Linked DNA regions of Massilia litorea. The protein of the gene in region 1 interacts with the protein of each later gene in a pairwise test. Links are inferred from orthologs where the notes say so. Each region holds a gene or a part of one and is shown on either strand. Other genes may lie near its edges. The genes, in order: ftsB and LPB04_RS01075.

Region 1 (8,047 bases):
GCGCGAAGCGATCGAACTGCGCGACGGCGACCCGAAGCGTTATTTCGGCAAGGGCGTGCTGCAGGCCTGCGAGAACATCAACACCGAGATCAGCGAAGCCATCATGGGCCTGGACGCCAACGAACAGGCCTTCCTCGACCGCACCCTGATCGACCTGGACGGTACCGAGAACAAGAGCCGCCTGGGCGCCAACGCGATGCTGGCCGTGTCGATGGCCGTGGCCAAGGCCGCCGCTGAAGAAGCGGGCCTGCCGCTGTACCGCTACTTCGGCGGTTCGGGCGCGATGCAGATGCCGGTGCCGATGATGAACGTCATCAACGGCGGCGCACACGCCGACAATAACCTGGACATCCAGGAATTCATGATCATCCCGGTCGGCGCGCCAAGCTTCAAGGAAGCGATCCGCTACGGCGCGGAAGTCTTCCACACGCTCAAAAAAATCCTGCACGCGAAGGGCCTGTCGACCGCGGTCGGCGACGAAGGCGGTTTCGCGCCTTCGGTCTCGAGCCACGAAGAAGCGATCAAGCTGATCATGCAGGCGATCGAGCAGGCAGGCTATGAAGCCGGCACCCAGATCGCCATCGGCCTCGATTGCGCCGCCAGCGAGTTCTACAAGGACGGCAAGTACCACCTGGAAGGCGAAGGCCTGCAGCTGACCGCGACCGACTTCACCAACATGCTCGCCACCTGGTGCGACAAGTACCCGATCATCTCGATCGAGGACGCGATGCACGAAGGCGACTGGGAAGGCTGGGCCACGCTCACCGCTGCCCTGGGCAAGCGCGTGCAGCTGGTCGGCGACGACCTGTTCGTCACCAATACCAAGATCCTCAAAGAGGGCATCCAGAAGGGCATCGCCAACTCGATCCTCATCAAGATCAACCAGATCGGCACCCTGACCGAGACCTTCGCCGCCATCGAAATGGCCAAGCGCGCCGGCTACACGGCCGTCATCTCGCACCGTTCGGGCGAGACCGAGGACTCGACCATCGCCGATATCGCAGTCGGCCTGAACGCCCTGCAGATCAAGACCGGTTCGATGTCGCGTTCGGACCGCATGGCCAAGTACAACCAGCTGCTGCGTATCGAGGAAGACCTCGGCGACGTCGCCAGCTATCCTGGCCGTGACGCTTTCTATAATCTGAAGTAATCTGTCGTACTCCGCGGGCCGGCCATCGTGGCGCGGCCCGCGTTCCTGATCTGTCTCCATGCGCATCATTACGCTCGTTCTCGCCGCACTGCTCGTGCTGATCCAGTATCCCCTGTGGCTGGGGAAGGGCGGCATGCTGGCCGTCGCCGATATGACCGACCAGGTCACACTGGCGCAAATCCACACCGACAAGCTCAAGGCACGCAACGCCAAGCTCGAATCCGAAGTGCGCGACCTGCGCGAAGGCACCGGCGCCGTCGAGGAACGCGCGCGCCTGGAACTGGGCATGATCAAGCAGAACGAAATCTTCGTGCAGGTGCTGCGCAAGGACGAAAAGCCGACCGAATCGATGACCGTCCCGCCGCCACCGCCGGAGCCGAAGGCGGGCAAGGGCGGACACGATTCCGCCGCGACGCATTGAACCCATGAATACCGATCCTGCAGCGCAACTGGCGACGCTCGAGGCCTTGTCGGCCTTCCTGGCGGCCGCCTTCGAGAGCGGCGATCCGGCCGTCCTCCTCGACGCCTTCGCCGTCGCCGCGCGCGCCGAAGGCACGGCCCACCTTGCCGCTGCCGCCGGCATTCCCCAGGCCGATCTGCGCCATGCTTTCGCCAGCGGCGAAATGAGCATGTCCGTCACCCTGGCGATCATGAAGGTGATCGATTTGCATATGCCGGGCGCGGCGCACTGAAAATTTCGCGGCCGCTCCACTGTGCGTTGAACGCGTGGGCGGGAGACCCGCCCACCCTACGGGTCTCGTCATAGCACCCGTAGGGTGGGCGGCTCGGCCGCCCACGCGTTCAACCTCAGCGGGATCAGCCAGCGGCCCTGCACTGGTCCGATCAGCACCTTGTCGATTCAAGGCCGCAAAGCGCCCGGATTGGCCTAGAATGTTCGCTATCTCTTCACCAACGAGAAGGAAGCCCACCATGAGCCAGCAACACGCCGCAGGACCGTTCGACGTGACCGTCATCCCGCAGGGCCAGCCCGAGGTGCGCGACGGGGTCACGACCGGCCGCATGGCGATCGACAAGCACTACCATGGCGAACTCGAAGGGCAGGGCGTCGGCGAGATGCTGTCGGCGATGACGACCACCGAAGGCTCGGCCGGCTATGTCGCCATCGAGCGCGTGAGCGGCAAGCTGCAGGGACGCAGCGGCAGCTTCGTCGTCCAGCATACCGGCACGATGGCGCGCGGCGCGCAGGCGCTGTCGATCACGGTCGTGCCCGATTCCGGCACCGGCGAACTGGCCGGCATCGCCGGCACCATGCGCATCCGGATCGAGGAGCGCAAGCATTTCTACGAATTCGATTACGTCCTGCCGCAAGCCTGACACGCGTCAGGCGGACCCGTCCGGGCTGTCCGCTTCCACGAAGGCCTTGAGCCGTCCGAGCGCGCGCTCCCACTGGCGGCCGATGGCGTCCAGGCTACGCCGCGCCTCGTCGATACGCTCGGGGGCGAGCTGCCAGCGCCGCTCGCGTCCGCATTTCTGGTCGCGCACCAGGCCGGCCTCGGCCAGTACCTGAAGGTGCTTGGTCACGCCCTGGCGGGTGATGGCCGTACCGGCGCTGAGTTGGGCGATCGACAGCAAGCCGCCGGCACAGAGCAGGGAAACAAGCTGCAGCCGGGTCGGATCGCCCAGCGCCGCGAACACCTCGGCCAGGCCCTTTTGCTCCCTCTCAGCCGGCAACATGGCGCGCGATGTTGATCACCTGCGCATCCCAGCCCGCGCCGTTCATGCGGAAGGCCTCGTCGCGGCGTTGCGGCGGCAGCTTGTCGAAACCGGATTCGACGACGGTAAGCCGGGTGCCGTTCTCCGGACCGTCCTCCAGGGTGAAGCTCACCAGCGTCGGCTCTTCCTGCGTGTAGTCGGCCGCGGGATCGATCGCATACGGGTGCCAGTAAAACGACAGCAATTGCTCCGGCTCGACGCGCTCGACCCGGGCTTCGAAACGCAGGTGCTCATAGCCGGGGTGGGTGATGTACCCGCGCACCGGCCGGCCGGCCACGAAGGCCTCCTCTTCCAGCTTCACGCCGAACCAGCTGCCGAATTCGGCGGCGTCGGCGAGGGCGCGCCAGACGCGCGCGCGCGGCGCCTTGATCACAATGCTGCGTTCGATGCGGTCAGTGGGGCTGGTCGTGTCCATCACGGGTCTCCTGTTGATTTGGGTAGTAATGCAACCGGATGGTTGCATGATTTGATGCGGAGCGCAAGAACATGCGCATCGCATAAAACCTCGGGCGCTCTGTTGCAAGCGAGCAACTTCATGTAACAATTTCCTTTCAGAAACGATATTTGATCGACTTCTCCTTCCACCCCAAGGTATATTTATTTGCGTAAGACCAGTCCTACAGCGGTAATCAATGGCAAGTTTTTATAAGAAATCAAGAAAGAGACGACTGACCCATGAATCACTTTTTCAATAACATGCGTATCGGCACCCGGCTTACCCTTGCGTTCGCACTGATCCTGATACTCGCCACGATTGCCACCGCGTCCGCCCTGTTCGCAGCGCGTGCCGGCGCCCAGGCTACCGAAGAGATGATGGCCGTGCCGCTGACCAAGGAGCGCCTGGTCTCGAGCTGGAACACGATGACATATTCTGCGATCGCCCGCACTTCGCTGATCGCGCGCAGTACCGACACCACCCTGAGCACCGTGTTCGCCAAGACCATTGCCGACAGCGTGACCACCTCCACTGAACTGATCAAGCAGATCGAGCCGCTGCTGACTTCCGAGGAAGAAAAGGCGAAGCTGGCGACGGTCAAGTCGCTGCGCGCCAAATACCAGGCCTTGAAAGTGCAGGTGATGGACGCGAAGAAAGCGGGCGACGCCGCCGCCGCCGAGCGCCTGTACACGGAGGGCTTCGATCCTGCCGCCCAGGCCTATTCGGCCGCGCTGCAGGACCTGCTGGCCTTGCAGCGGCAGACGATCGACCGCATGACGGTCGCGATCCGCGCCGACTTCGAACACCGCGCGCGCCTGTCGCTGCTGCTCAACGGCCTGATGCTGGTACTCGGCGCCCTGGCCGCCGTGGCCATCACGCGCTCGATTACCCGTCCGCTGAAGGATGCCGTGCGGGTCGCCGAAGCCGTCGCCGGCGGCGACCTGAGCGGCGAGTTCGACAGCCGGCGCCGCGATGAAGTCGGCGACCTGATGGGCGCCCTGCACACGATGAACGACGGCCTGGCCAAGGTCGTGTCCGAAGTGCAGCACGGGACCCGCGCGATCGCCGGCGCCTCGACCGAGATCGCCAGCGGCAACCTCGACTTGTCCGCCCGCACCGAGCAGCAGGCGGGCGCGCTCGAGGAAACCGCGTCCTCGATGGAAGAACTGACCTCGACCGTGCGCCAGAACGCCGAGAGCGCCACGCAGGCGAACCGGCTGGCCCAGGATGCCTCGACCGTCGCCGTGCGCGGCGGCCAGATCGTCGGCCAGGTGGTCGACACGATGGGCGCGATCGATACCGCGTCGCGCAAGATCGTCGACATCATCGGCGTCATCGACGGCATCGCCTTCCAGACCAATATCCTGGCGCTGAATGCCGCCGTGGAGGCGGCGCGGGCCGGCGAGCAGGGCCGCGGCTTTGCCGTGGTCGCCAGCGAAGTGCGCAACCTGGCGCAGCGCTCGGCCACCGCCGCCAAGGAAATCAAGGGGCTGATCGGCGACTCAGTCGCCCAGGTCAACACCGGGACGTCGCTGGTGCAACAGGCCGGCGCCACCATCGGCGAGGTCGTGGCCAGCGTGGCCCGCGTGACCGCCATCATGGCCGAGATCACGGCCGCCAGCCGCGAGCAGAGCATCGGCATCGACCAGGTCAACGAAGCGATCCTGCAGATGGACCAGACCACCCAGCAGAACGCGGCCCTGGTCGAAGAAGCCGCCGCGGCGGCGGCCAGCATGCAGGACCAGTCGGCGCACCTGGAACAGCTGGTGTCGCACTTCCGCCTCGCGGCTCAGCCTGCGCAGCAGGGCGCACGGCACTCCGGCACCCAGCCGGCGCCGCGCGGGCGCCAGGCCCTGGCGCACGCCTCCGCCGCAACCGCCTGAGGCAGGGATGGGGGGCAGATTCGACCCCTCATGATTCGAAAATTGAAATATGCATGCCAATTTGCGATTCATTTCGTCAGAATCTGGCTTCAAACGAAGTGAGATTGTTTCGTGATACCGAGCGTGTAGTGCTTTTTTGTCAGCAAGCGCTGCTCTAGACTGGGCTATCCGCGATCCGTTCAGACCGTATCGCGGTATTCCGAGGGAGGGGATGTACGCAAGGCGCGCAGTCCTTCCCGAACGCCTATTCCGCTTCGTAAAGGAACAATCATGCGTCCCATCTCTTTCCTGTTTCCTGCAACCCTGTTCGTGCTGGCCTGTAGCGCTTCGGCCCGGACCATGCCCTATCCACAGCCCGACGCCGAGTCGGGACCGAGCGTGCAGGTGAGCGCCCCCGGTCCGGCCGCCTTCATCACGGAAGACAAGGCCAGCCAGATCAGCGGGTCGTATGCGATGTCGAACGGCTGGCACATGAAAGTGCAGACGTCTTCGCGCTACATCGACGCGCGCATCGACGACCAGAAGCCGATGCGCCTGCGCGCCGTCTCCGGGGACAAATTCGTCTCGCGCGACGGCAGCGTCACCATGCAGTTCAACCAGGGCGAGTACGGGGACGACATGACGATGAGCTATGTGCCGGACCGCCGCCTGGCCCAGGTGGTGGTGATCTCTTCAAGGATGGCACAGCGCTGAGGGCGCACACGACAACGCCAACCGGCGCGGGTTGGCGTTGTCGTTCAATGCGGACGGCAGCCGCTTACTCCGACGACGCATCTCCCTGCATCGATCCCGCACCCTGCTCCAGGAAGGAGCGCAGCATCCACGCGTTCTTCTCATGCACTTCCATGCGGGTGGTCAGCATGTCGGCGGTCGGGAAGTCGTCGAGCTCGTCGGCCACCTTCACGCCTGCGCGCAAGGTGCGGACCAGGATTTCGTTGCCGTCGACCAGCTGGCGGATCATTTCCTTGGCCGACAGCACGTCCGGCTCCTCCTTGATACTCGACAGCTCGGTATAGCGCCGCGAGGTGGCCGGCGCGAAGTGGCCCAGCGCGCGGATGCGCTCGGCGATGTCGTCGAGGGCGTTCCACTGCTCGGTGTACTGCTCCTCGAACATCACGTGCAGGGTCGAGAACATCGGCCCCGTCACGTTCCAGTGGAAGTTGTGCGTTTTCAGGTAGAGCATGAAGGCATCCCCCAGGACGGTCGAGAGCGACTCGACGATCTTGGCGCGGTCTTCGGTGTTGATTCCGGTATCCATATGCATTGCGGTTCTCCTGTGGTGGGGCAGCGTTTGCGGAAACTGCAACACTGCTAACAATGCAACAAGCTTAGCACCGGACGGAGGATCGGTTGACCGGCTGCCCCGTTTCAATCCCGGGACATCGCTCCGTGCGTCACCATCAGATGGCCTGTGTTACGGTCGGGTGCAGGCACACTACTGGAGCGCAGAGGAGACGGCATGGACAGATTTCTGATCGTGTTTCGAGGGGCGACCATCGGGGAAGCGGAAGGGCCGCAGCACGTGCCCGCACGCTGGGATGCCTGGTTCAGCGAGCTGGGTCCGGCCCTGGTCGACCGGGGCGCGCTCAGCCATGGCAGTGTGGAGGTGGCGACCCGGCTGGTCGGCCCCAAGCTGAGCAGCAGCGCCTTGTCCGGCTATTGCATCATCGCGGCCGCTGACTTCGACGCGGCGGTCCGGCTGGCGCAGTCTTCTCCGATTTTCGACGAGAAGGGCTCAGTGGAAATCGCGCACCTGCGAACTTAGGCAGCCAGGCTCGCCAGCACCTCGCGCACCCGTGGCGGAATCGGCACCGATTGATTGCTGCGCCGGTCCACATACACGTGCACGAAATGCCCGGCCGCCGAGGGCAAGGCCTCGTCGTTGCGGAACAGGGCCAGTTCGTAGCGCACGCTCGAATTGCCGAGCTTGGCCACGCGCACGCCGACGTGGATCAGGTCGGGGAAGGAGATCGAACTGAAGTAGGAGCAGCTTGTTTCGACCACGAAGCCGACGATGTCGTCGCTGTGGATGTCGAGAACGCCGCGGTCGATCAGGTAACGATTGACCGCGGTGTCGAAGAAGCTGTAGTAGTTGACGTTGTTGACATGCCCGTAGCTGTCGTTGTCCATCCAGCGCGTCGGTAGCGCGAGCAGGTGGGGGAAGGCGGAGCGGGGCGTGTCGCGCATCGTCAGGGATCCTCTTAGTGCTTGATTTCACCAGGCGGCACCAGGGCGTCGGCCGTGGTGGCAGTAGCGAACAGCTGGGCGCAATCGACCTTGTCGAAGGCGTAGTGCTTGCCGCAGAAATCGCAGTTGATACCGAGCTCGCCCAGGTCGGCCAGGGCCGATTCGACTTCCGGCTGGCCCAGCATTTTCAGCATGTTGCCGACCTTCTCGCGGGTGCAGCTGCAGTGGAACTGCGGGTGCTGCGGATCGAAGACGCGAATCGTCTCTTCCCAGAACAGGCGGTTGAGCAGGGTCTCGATATCGGTGCTCAGCAGTTCTTCCTGCTTCAGCGTGCTGCCCAGTACCACGGCGCGGTTCCAGGTCTCGAGGTCTTCCTCTTCGGTGGCCTGTTTCGTCTGGTCGTCCTTGCCGCTGTGGCGCGGCAGCTTCTGCAGCAGCAGGCCGCGCGAGACCTTGTCGTCGGCCGCCAGCCACAATTTCGTGTCCATCTGTTCCGAGCGCAGCATGTAGTTTTCGATGACGGTCGCGACGCTCTCGCCGTCGAGCGGCACGATGCCCTGGTAGGGCTGCTGGCCCGGCATCTTCTCGAGCGGGTCGAGGGTGATGACGAAACGGCCGCGGCGGTTCACGTTGAGCAGGTCGCTCAAGGTGGCTTCG
Region 2 (8,161 bases), 2.4 Mb from region 1 along the record:
GCCGAGATGCCGGCCGCGATCCTCCAGGCAGTCAAGGACGGCGACGTCGTGCTGACCATGGGGGCGGGCTCGATCAGCGGCGTTCCCAACATACTGACTTCTGAACAAAAGGTAGCATCGTGAGCGACATCATCACCAACTTCGGCAAGGTCGGCGTCCTGTACGGCGGCCGTTCGGCCGAGCGCGAAATTTCCATCCTGTCCGGCACCGGCGTGCTGCAGGCCCTGCAGAGCCGCGGCATCGACGCCCACGGCTTCGACCCGGCCGAGCGGACGCTGGCCGAACTGGCCGCGGAAAAATTCGACTGCGTCTTCATCGCGCTGCACGGCCGCTACGGCGAAGACGGCAGCCTGCAGGGCGCCCTCGAACAGCTCGGCATTCCCTACACCGGCAGCGGCGTCATGGCGTCCTCCGTCGGCATGGACAAGATCACCACCAAGATCATCTGGCTGTCGAAAAACATCCCGACCCCGCGCTACGCGACCGTCGCCCCGGGCGACGACCTGGATAAAGTCGTCGCCGAACTGGGCCTGCCGCTGATCGTCAAGCCGCCGCTCGAAGGCTCGACCATCGGCATCACGAAAGTGGAAAAGGCCGAAGAGTTCGAAGCTGCCGTGGCCCTGGCCGCGGGTTTCGACGAAGTCATCCTCGCCGAGGAATTCGTCACCGGCCGCGAGTTCACGGTCGCCGTGCTCGGCACCGGCAAGCATGCGCGCGCGCTGCCGATCGTCGAGATCGTGGCTCCGCAGGGCAACTACGACTACCAGAACAAGTATTTCACGGACGACGTCCAGTACCACTGCCCGGCGCAGCTGCCGGATGCACTGACTGCCGAGATCCAGAAGCACGCCGTGGACGCCTACCGCGCCCTCGGCTGCGAAGGCTGGGCCCGGGTCGACGTGCTGGTACGCGAAAGCGACATGCGTCCGTTCCTGTTGGAAGTCAATACTTCGCCGGGCATGACGGGCCACTCGCTGGTGCCGATGGCGGCGCGCGCGGTGGGTATCAGCTATGAAGACCTGTGCGTCGAGATCCTGCGTTCGGCGCGCTGCAAGATGGTAAAGGCACAAGGCTAAAAGAATGTGGCATGACGTACGCGCCCTCAACGCCACCGCCAGCACGCTGCTGGCGGCGACGCTGCTCGCCGGTATCGCGAGCGGCGTGTGGTGGCTGTCGCAGCGGCCGATGTTCACCTTGCGCGAAGTGCGCATCGAGAGCTTGTACAAGATCGACCTGAAGCACGTGAACGAACTGACGGTACGGAACAGCGTCCTTGGCAAGATCCGCGGGAATTTCTTCACGACGGACCTGGAGCAGGTGCGCACGACCTTCGAGGCGGTGCCCTGGGTACGCCGCGCAACGGTGCGCCGCGAGTGGCCGAACGGCCTCATCGTGGAAGTGGAAGAGCACGAAGCGCTCGGCACCTGGGGCGAAGGCCGCCTGCTGTCGGTGAAGGGCGATGTATTTACCGCCAATATCGCCGAGGCCGACGACGACCACGAACTGCCGGCCTTTGTCGGACCCGCCGGCAGCGAGAAGGATGTGCTGGCGCGCTTCTCCGAATTGCGCTCGTGGTTCGCGCCGGTGAAACTGGTGCCGCAGGAACTGGCGCTGTCCTCGCGTTACGCCTGGACCGTCAAGCTGGACAACGGCATGAGCGTGGAGCTCGGCCGCGAGCAGGACAAGAACACCGTCAAGGCGCGCGTGCAGCGCCTGGTCGGGGTCTACCCGCAGCTGGTCGCCCGGCTGCAGGAAGGCCGCATCGATACGATCGACATGCGCTACCCGAACGGGCTGGCGCTGTCCTCCGCGGCCTTGACTGTGCCGACGGATGCCACCAAGCCTGTGAAGGCCGCGGCGAAGAAGAAAACAAAAACTCCGACTAACAAGCCAACAAAGCAAATCTAAGCAGGCGAGCAATGACAAAAGACGCGAAAAACCTGATCGTCGGCCTCGACATCGGCACCTCGAAGGTGGTGGCGGTGGTGGCCGAGGTGATGTCCGACGGACGCCACGAGGTCATCGGCCTCGGTCAGCACGAGTCGAAGGGATTGAAGAAGGGCGTTGTGGTCAACATCGAGGCCACCGTCGAATCGATCCAGCGCGCGCTCGAGGAGGCCGAGCTGATGGCCGACTGCAAGATCCGCAATGTCTACGCAGGCATCGCCGGCAGCCATATCCGCTCCTTCAATTCGAGCGGCATGGTTGCGATCAAGGACAAGGAAGTCACGCAGACCGACGTCGCGCGCGTGATCGAGACGGCGAAAGCGGTCAACATCCCGACCGACCAGCAGCTGCTGCACACGGTGCCGCAGGAATTCATCGTCGACAACCAGGAAGACGTGCGCGAGCCGATCGGCATGAGCGGCATCCGCCTGGAAGTGCGCGTGCACATCGTCACCGGCGCGGTGTCGGCGGTGCAGAACATCGTCAAGTGCGTGCGCCGCTGCGGCCTGGAAGTGTCGGACCTGATCCTGCAGCCGATGGCCTCGGCCGACGCGGTGCTGACGAACGACGAGAAGGAACTCGGCGTCGTCATCATCGACATCGGCGGCGGCACCACCGACATCGCGGTGTTTTCCGACGGCGCAATCCGCCACACGGCCGTGATCCCCATCGCCGGCGACCAGATCACCAGCGACATCGCGATGGCGCTGCGCACGCCGACCGGCGAAGCCGAAGAAATCAAGCTGCGCTACGGCGTCGCCAAGCAGGTGCTGGCCGATCCGGGCGAGACCCTGGAAGTGCCGGGCCTGGGCGACCGCGGTCCGCGTTCGCTCTCGCGCCAGGCGCTGGCCGCCGTCATCGAACCGCGTGTCGAAGAGCTGTTCGCGATGGTGCACCAGGTGGTGCGCGAGTCCGGCTACGAGGGCGTGCTGTCGTCGGGCATCGTGCTCACCGGTGGCACCTCGATGATGCCGGGGATGATCGAGATGGCCGAAGACATGTTCCTGAAACCGACGCGCCTGGGCACGCCGGACTACCGCGGCCAGCTGGCCGACGTGGTCCGCAGCCCGCGCTACGCGACGGTGCTGGGCCTGTTGATGGAAGCGAAAAAACAGTATTTGCGGGGCCACATCGTTACGCGTCAGGATGGCTCGGTAAAGGCGGTGTGGCAACGTATGAAGGAATGGTTCTTGGGGAATTTCTAAGCAGCAATCGGCGCAGTCAGCCAAGCGTATTTGATTCGATACAAAACACATATTTTTTTATAATACTAAGCAGTATCCAAGCGCTAGGCCTGATACCCTTATGAGGTTTGGTGCATGGATAGTGCACTTTGAAAATTAGGAGTGACATCATGGAGTTCGATATGGTCGATAACGCAGCACTGGGAACGGTGATCAAGGTCGTCGGCGTGGGTGGTGCAGGCGGCAACGCGGTGCAGCACATGATCAACAAAGGTGTGTCGGGCGTCGAGTTCATCGCCGCCAACACCGATGCCCAGGCGCTGGCTGCGTCGAGCGCGAACAACATCATCCAGATCGGCGAGTCCGGCCTGGGTGCCGGCATGCGCCCGGAAATCGGCCGCCAGCTGGCCGAGCAGACCCGTAGCCGCATCGAAGATTCGCTGCGCGGCGCGCACATGGTCTTCATCGCTGCCGGCATGGGCGGCGGCACCGGTACCGGCGCCGCACCGATCGTGGCCGAAGTGGCGAAAACCATGGGCGCCCTGACGGTGGCCGTGGTCTCGAAGCCGTTCTCGTACGAAGGCCAGAAGTGCATGGACGTCGCCGAGGCGGGCCTCGAAGAACTGTCGAAGCATGTCGACTCGCTGATCATCATCCTCAACGAAAAGCTGGAAGACATCTACGAAGACGAATCGATGCTCGAGTGGATGAAGCATGCCGACGACGTGCTCAACAACGCCGTTGCCGGTATCGCCGAGATCATCAACGTGCCGGGTCACATCAACGTCGACTTCAACGACGTCAAGACGATCATGAGCGAGCAGGGCAAGGCCATGATGGGCACCGCCACCGCTTCCGGCGTGGACCGCGCGCGCATCGCCGCCGAGCAGGCCGTCGCTTCGCCGCTGCTGGACGGTATCGACCTGTCGGGCGCCAAGGGCGTGCTGGTGAACGTCACCGCTTCGCGTGGCCTGAAAGGTAAGGAGATCAAGGAAGTCATGGCTGCCGTGCGCGCCTTTGCCGCTCCGGACGCATCGATCGCACAAGGCATCGCCTACGACGACGAGATGGGCGACGAGATCCGCGTGACCGTGGTTGCCACGGGTCTGGGCAAAGCCAAGAAGATGCAGCTGGTGCAGCCGCAGCAGGTGCTGCGCACCGGTACCTACAATGCGCCGATGATGGCCGGCACGGCATCGGTCACCGCCGGCGTCACCATGGGCCACGCAGCGACCGGCGGCGACGCCGGCATGAAGCAGCCGGCCGTGTGGCGCCGCGAGCAGGCATCGGAGCAGGTGCAGGCGATGCAGCGCAATGGCGTCGAGACCTACGACATTCCGGCTTTCCTGCGTAAGCAAGCCGACTGAGCGTAAATCGTTTAGTTAAATACAACCGGGATCGGAGCTCGCGCTCCGGTCCCGGTTTTTTTATGCGTTCATCGATTGCGTCCGGCAATACCGGTAGGGTGGGCGGGTTTCCCGCCCACGCGCTGATCGATAACGGTTCCGGTATCGTGCCGGACGATCTCGCCGCTGACTATGGCCGCGTGGGCGGGAGACCCGCCCACCCTACGTCCCAGGATTTATCGATATAGGTCTCGCGCTCGCTCTTGCGGCTGCGCAGGCGCTCGATCGCCAGGCGCGTCGTGACCGTGACCAGCCAGGCTTCGGGCGACTGCACGCGATTTTTCGCATTCGCCCGGGCACTGCCGTGCCAGCGCAGCCAGGCGTCCTCGAGCCAGTGTAGAGCAGGGATGAGGACAAGACGCGCGGGCACCGGGTGTTGTGACAGCAGGGCGGGCGAAGCCGCGCCGTGCAAGCCTTGTGCGCATCAGGCATACTGGCAAGGTTTTCAAAATAACACCTGAGGATTAATCCATGACCATCAAGATTGGCGAGCGCCTGCCGGAAGGCACCCTGGCTGAATTCATCGAGACCGAAACCGAAGGCTGCTCGCTCGGCCCGAACGTGTTCCAGGTCGCCGACCTGGTAAAAGGCAAGAAGATCGCGATCTTCGGCCTGCCGGGCGCCTTCACGCCGACCTGCTCGGCCAAGCACGTGCCTGGCTATGTCCAGAACGCCGCCGCCCTGAAGGCCAAAGGCGTGGACGAAATCTGGTGCATCTCGGTCAACGACGCCTTCGTCATGGGCGCCTGGGGCCGCGACCAGAAATCGACCGGCATCGTGCGCATGATGGCCGACGGTAACGCTTCCTTCACCAAGGCCCTCGGCCTGGACGCGGACTTCTCGAAGCACAACATGGGCACGCGTTCGCAGCGCTACTCGATGCTGGTGGAAGACGGCGTGGTGAAACAGCTGAACGTGGAGCAGGGCGGCTTCGACGTCTCGAGCGCCGAAACGATGCTGTCGCAACTGGGCTGATTCCGGCTCCCCCGCATCACCCGACGGCGCTGCGGCGCCGTTTTCATTTTATTCCGTAGCCCATGCAAGCCCACGCACAAAGCAAAGTAAGCGGCAACCTGCGCAGCATCTACGCGATGCTGATCGCGGTCGTCATGTTCTCATTGATGGACACGGCGATGAAACTGCTCGCCGCCCACTATCCGGCGATGCAGGTCGCGGCCCTGCGTTCGCTGTCCTCGCTGCCGCTGGTCTGCGCCTATGTCGCCTGGCGCGGCGGCTTCTCGACCATGCTGCAGGTGAAGCCGGGCCTGCACCTGCTGCGCGGCGCGCTCGGCATCGGCATGCTGGCGCTGTTCGCATTCGGGCTGAAAAAACTCAGCCTGGCGGAAGCCTATTCGATCTTCTTCATCGCGCCCGCGCTGATCACGGCGATGTCGGTGTTCTTCCTGAAAGAGACCGTCGACCTGGCACGCTGGATCGCCATTTTCGTGGGCCTCGGCGGCGTGCTGGTCGTGCTGCGACCGGAAGGCGAGGGCATGCTGACCCTGGGCGGTCTCGCCATCCTGGCCTCGGCCGTCTGCTACGCCATTTCCGCAATCGCGGCGCGCGTGCAGGCGCGCACCAATTCCACGCGCCAGATGATGTTCTGGCTGATGCTGCTGATGGCGATCGGCGCGAGTACGCTGGCCGCGCCGAACTGGGTGGCGCTCGACCCGGCCCACGTCTGGCTGCTGCTCGGACTGGCGATTTCCGGCTTCTTCGGCCAGCTGGCGATCACGGAGGCCTTCAGCCACGGCGAGGCCTCGGTGGTCGCACCCTTCGAGTATTCGGCCCTGGCCTGGGGCGTGGCGATCGACTGGCTGCTGTGGCAGACCCTGCCCGACGAGTACACCCTGGTCGGGGCAGCGATCATCATCGGCAGCGGTATCTATCTGATTCGACACGAGAAAACACATGCGGAGAGCGAGCATCCGTAGTGTCGCCTTTGCGCATCGGTTAGCTCATCCATTGCCTCGCTGCAAGGGTCGAGTCCGGCAGCGATTTGCCAGCGACGATATAATCGGCTCATGCTCAAACAACGAACCATCAAAGAACTCGTGCGTACGACCGGCGTCGGGCTGCACTCGGGCCGCAAGGTCGAACTGACGCTGCGCCCGGCCGCGGTCGATACCGGCATCGTATTCCGCCGCGTCGACCTCGACCCGGTCGTCGAATTCCCGTCGAGCGCCGAGGTCGTCGGCGATACGCGCATGGCCTCGGTCCTGGTCAAGGGCGACGCGCGCGTCTCGACCGTCGAACACCTGATGTCGGCCTGCGCCGGCCTCGGCATCGACAACCTGTACATCGAAGTGACGGCCGAGGAAATCCCGATCATGGACGGCTCCGCGTCCTCCTTCGTGTTCCTGTTGCAGCAGGCCGGCGTGCAGGACCAGGCCGCGCCGAAGAAATTTATTCGCGTGCTGAAGGAAGTCGAAGTGCGCCACGGCGCGGGCAACAACGAAAAGTGGGCGAAATTGAAACCGCACGACGGTTTCAAACTCGACTTCTTCATCGAATTCAACCACCCGGCGGTGGACGGCACCATGCAGAACGCGACGGTCGATTTTGCGCACGTGTCGTATGTGCACGACGTGGCGCGCGCCCGCACCTTCGGCTTCATGCAGGACGTCGAGAGCCTGCGCGGCATGGGCCTGGCACGGGGCGGCTCGCTGGAAAACGCGATCGTGATGGACGAATACCGGATCCTGAATGCGGACGGCCTGCGCTACGACGACGAATTCGTGCGGCACAAGATTCTCGATGCGATCGGCGATTTGTACATGATCGGGCATCCGCTGCTGGCGGCCTACGAGGCCCATAAATCGGGGCATGCGCTGAATAACGACCTGCTGCGTGCTTTGTTGGCGCGGCCGGATGCGTACGAGATCGTGTCTTTCGATGGGGCGGCCGATGCGCCGGCCTCGTATGTCAAGCAGATGCACGAGGAATGGGCGCAGATGTGATTGGTGTGCAAGCGCCGTAACGCGTGGACATGCCCGGTGAACCCGTCATTGATGCCATTGGCATCAATGACCCCGTACGGTGTACCAGCGGCCGCAGTGTAACGTAGGGTGGGCTCCCCGAGCCCACGCGTTCACGGCCTGCACAGCGGCGGCAACGACCTTAACCGCCGCGCCGCTTAGCCGCCAATCTCTTGATCGCCGCCACCAGCGCCGCATTCTGCGGCGTATCCGGCAAACTGTCCCCCAACTCCTCGAAGGCATCGACCGCCGTCGGCGGCAACTCCAGCACCCGGGTTTCCACCTGCGGCGGCATCGCCCGCGTCACCTGCACCTTCAAACGCGTCGACGTCACCTGCCAGCCGCGTGCCAATAAAGTACTCTGCAATTTCGGCAGCTGCTGCTTCAGCCGCGCCGCCACTGCCGAGCTCGGCACGGCGAGGGTCAGCACGCCTTCCTGGAACGAGAGCACGTCGCAGTTGTTCGCAATCGCCGGCAAGGCCTGGCCGACATCGCGCTGCAGGTCGGCCATGCGCAACGCGGCCGGCAGCAGGCTGGCCATGCGGTCGTTCTGACGCAGGAAGCTTGTTGCCTCGAACGAGGTGGGGCGGTTGCGGGTGCCGTAGATATGCATCAAGGGAGACAATCGAGTGGACTACAAGGGCGC

What was found.
Region 2: the proteins of ftsB (region 1) and LPB04_RS01075 interact in binary tests that used the Escherichia coli proteins (3 or more experiments, as listed by UniProt). The link is inferred for Massilia litorea from one-to-one orthologs.

Annotation. Positions count from the first base shown.
Region 1 is NZ_CP062941.1:2,670,697-2,678,743, forward strand. What follows is about bases 10-2,889. They hold ftsB (cell division protein FtsB), read left to right. Parts: upstream 10-1,208; coding sequence 1,209-1,571; downstream 1,572-2,889. Other genes in these bases: eno (phosphopyruvate hydratase), read left to right, coding at 10-1,150; LPB04_RS11895 (helix-turn-helix domain-containing protein), read left to right, coding at 1,576-1,842; LPB04_RS11900 (DUF3224 domain-containing protein), read left to right, coding at 2,081-2,485; LPB04_RS11905 (ArsR/SmtB family transcription factor), read right to left, coding at 2,492-2,845; LPB04_RS11910 (SRPBCC family protein), read right to left, coding at 2,832-2,889. Also shown: more of eno, read left to right, coding at 1-9; more of LPB04_RS11910, read right to left, coding at 2,890-3,299; LPB04_RS11915 (methyl-accepting chemotaxis protein), read left to right, coding at 3,560-5,203; LPB04_RS11920 (hypothetical protein), read left to right, coding at 5,474-5,896; LPB04_RS11925 (Dps family protein), read right to left, coding at 5,961-6,467; LPB04_RS11930 (hypothetical protein), read left to right, coding at 6,663-6,968; LPB04_RS11935 (acyl-CoA thioesterase), read right to left, coding at 6,965-7,390; Hsp33 family molecular chaperone HslO, read right to left, coding at 7,405-8,047. UniProt on the Escherichia coli protein: Essential cell division protein. May link together the upstream cell division proteins, which are predominantly cytoplasmic, with the downstream cell division proteins, which are predominantly periplasmic.
Region 2 is NZ_CP062941.1:258,307-266,467, reverse strand. What follows is about bases 1-2,994. They hold LPB04_RS01075 (cell division protein FtsQ/DivIB), read left to right. Parts: upstream 1-1,080; coding sequence 1,081-1,908; downstream 1,909-2,994. Other genes in these bases: ftsA (cell division protein FtsA), read left to right, coding at 1,920-2,994; LPB04_RS01080 (D-alanine--D-alanine ligase), read left to right, coding at 129-1,076; murC (UDP-N-acetylmuramate--L-alanine ligase), read left to right, coding at 1-123. Also shown: more of ftsA, read left to right, coding at 2,995-3,152; cell division protein FtsZ, read left to right, coding at 3,302-4,498; LPB04_RS01055 (peroxiredoxin), read left to right, coding at 5,009-5,512; LPB04_RS01050 (DMT family transporter), read left to right, coding at 5,629-6,471; lpxC (UDP-3-O-acyl-N-acetylglucosamine deacetylase), read left to right, coding at 6,562-7,497; LPB04_RS01040 (DciA family protein), read right to left, coding at 7,658-8,128. UniProt on the Escherichia coli protein: Essential cell division protein. May link together the upstream cell division proteins, which are predominantly cytoplasmic, with the downstream cell division proteins, which are predominantly periplasmic. May control correct divisome assembly.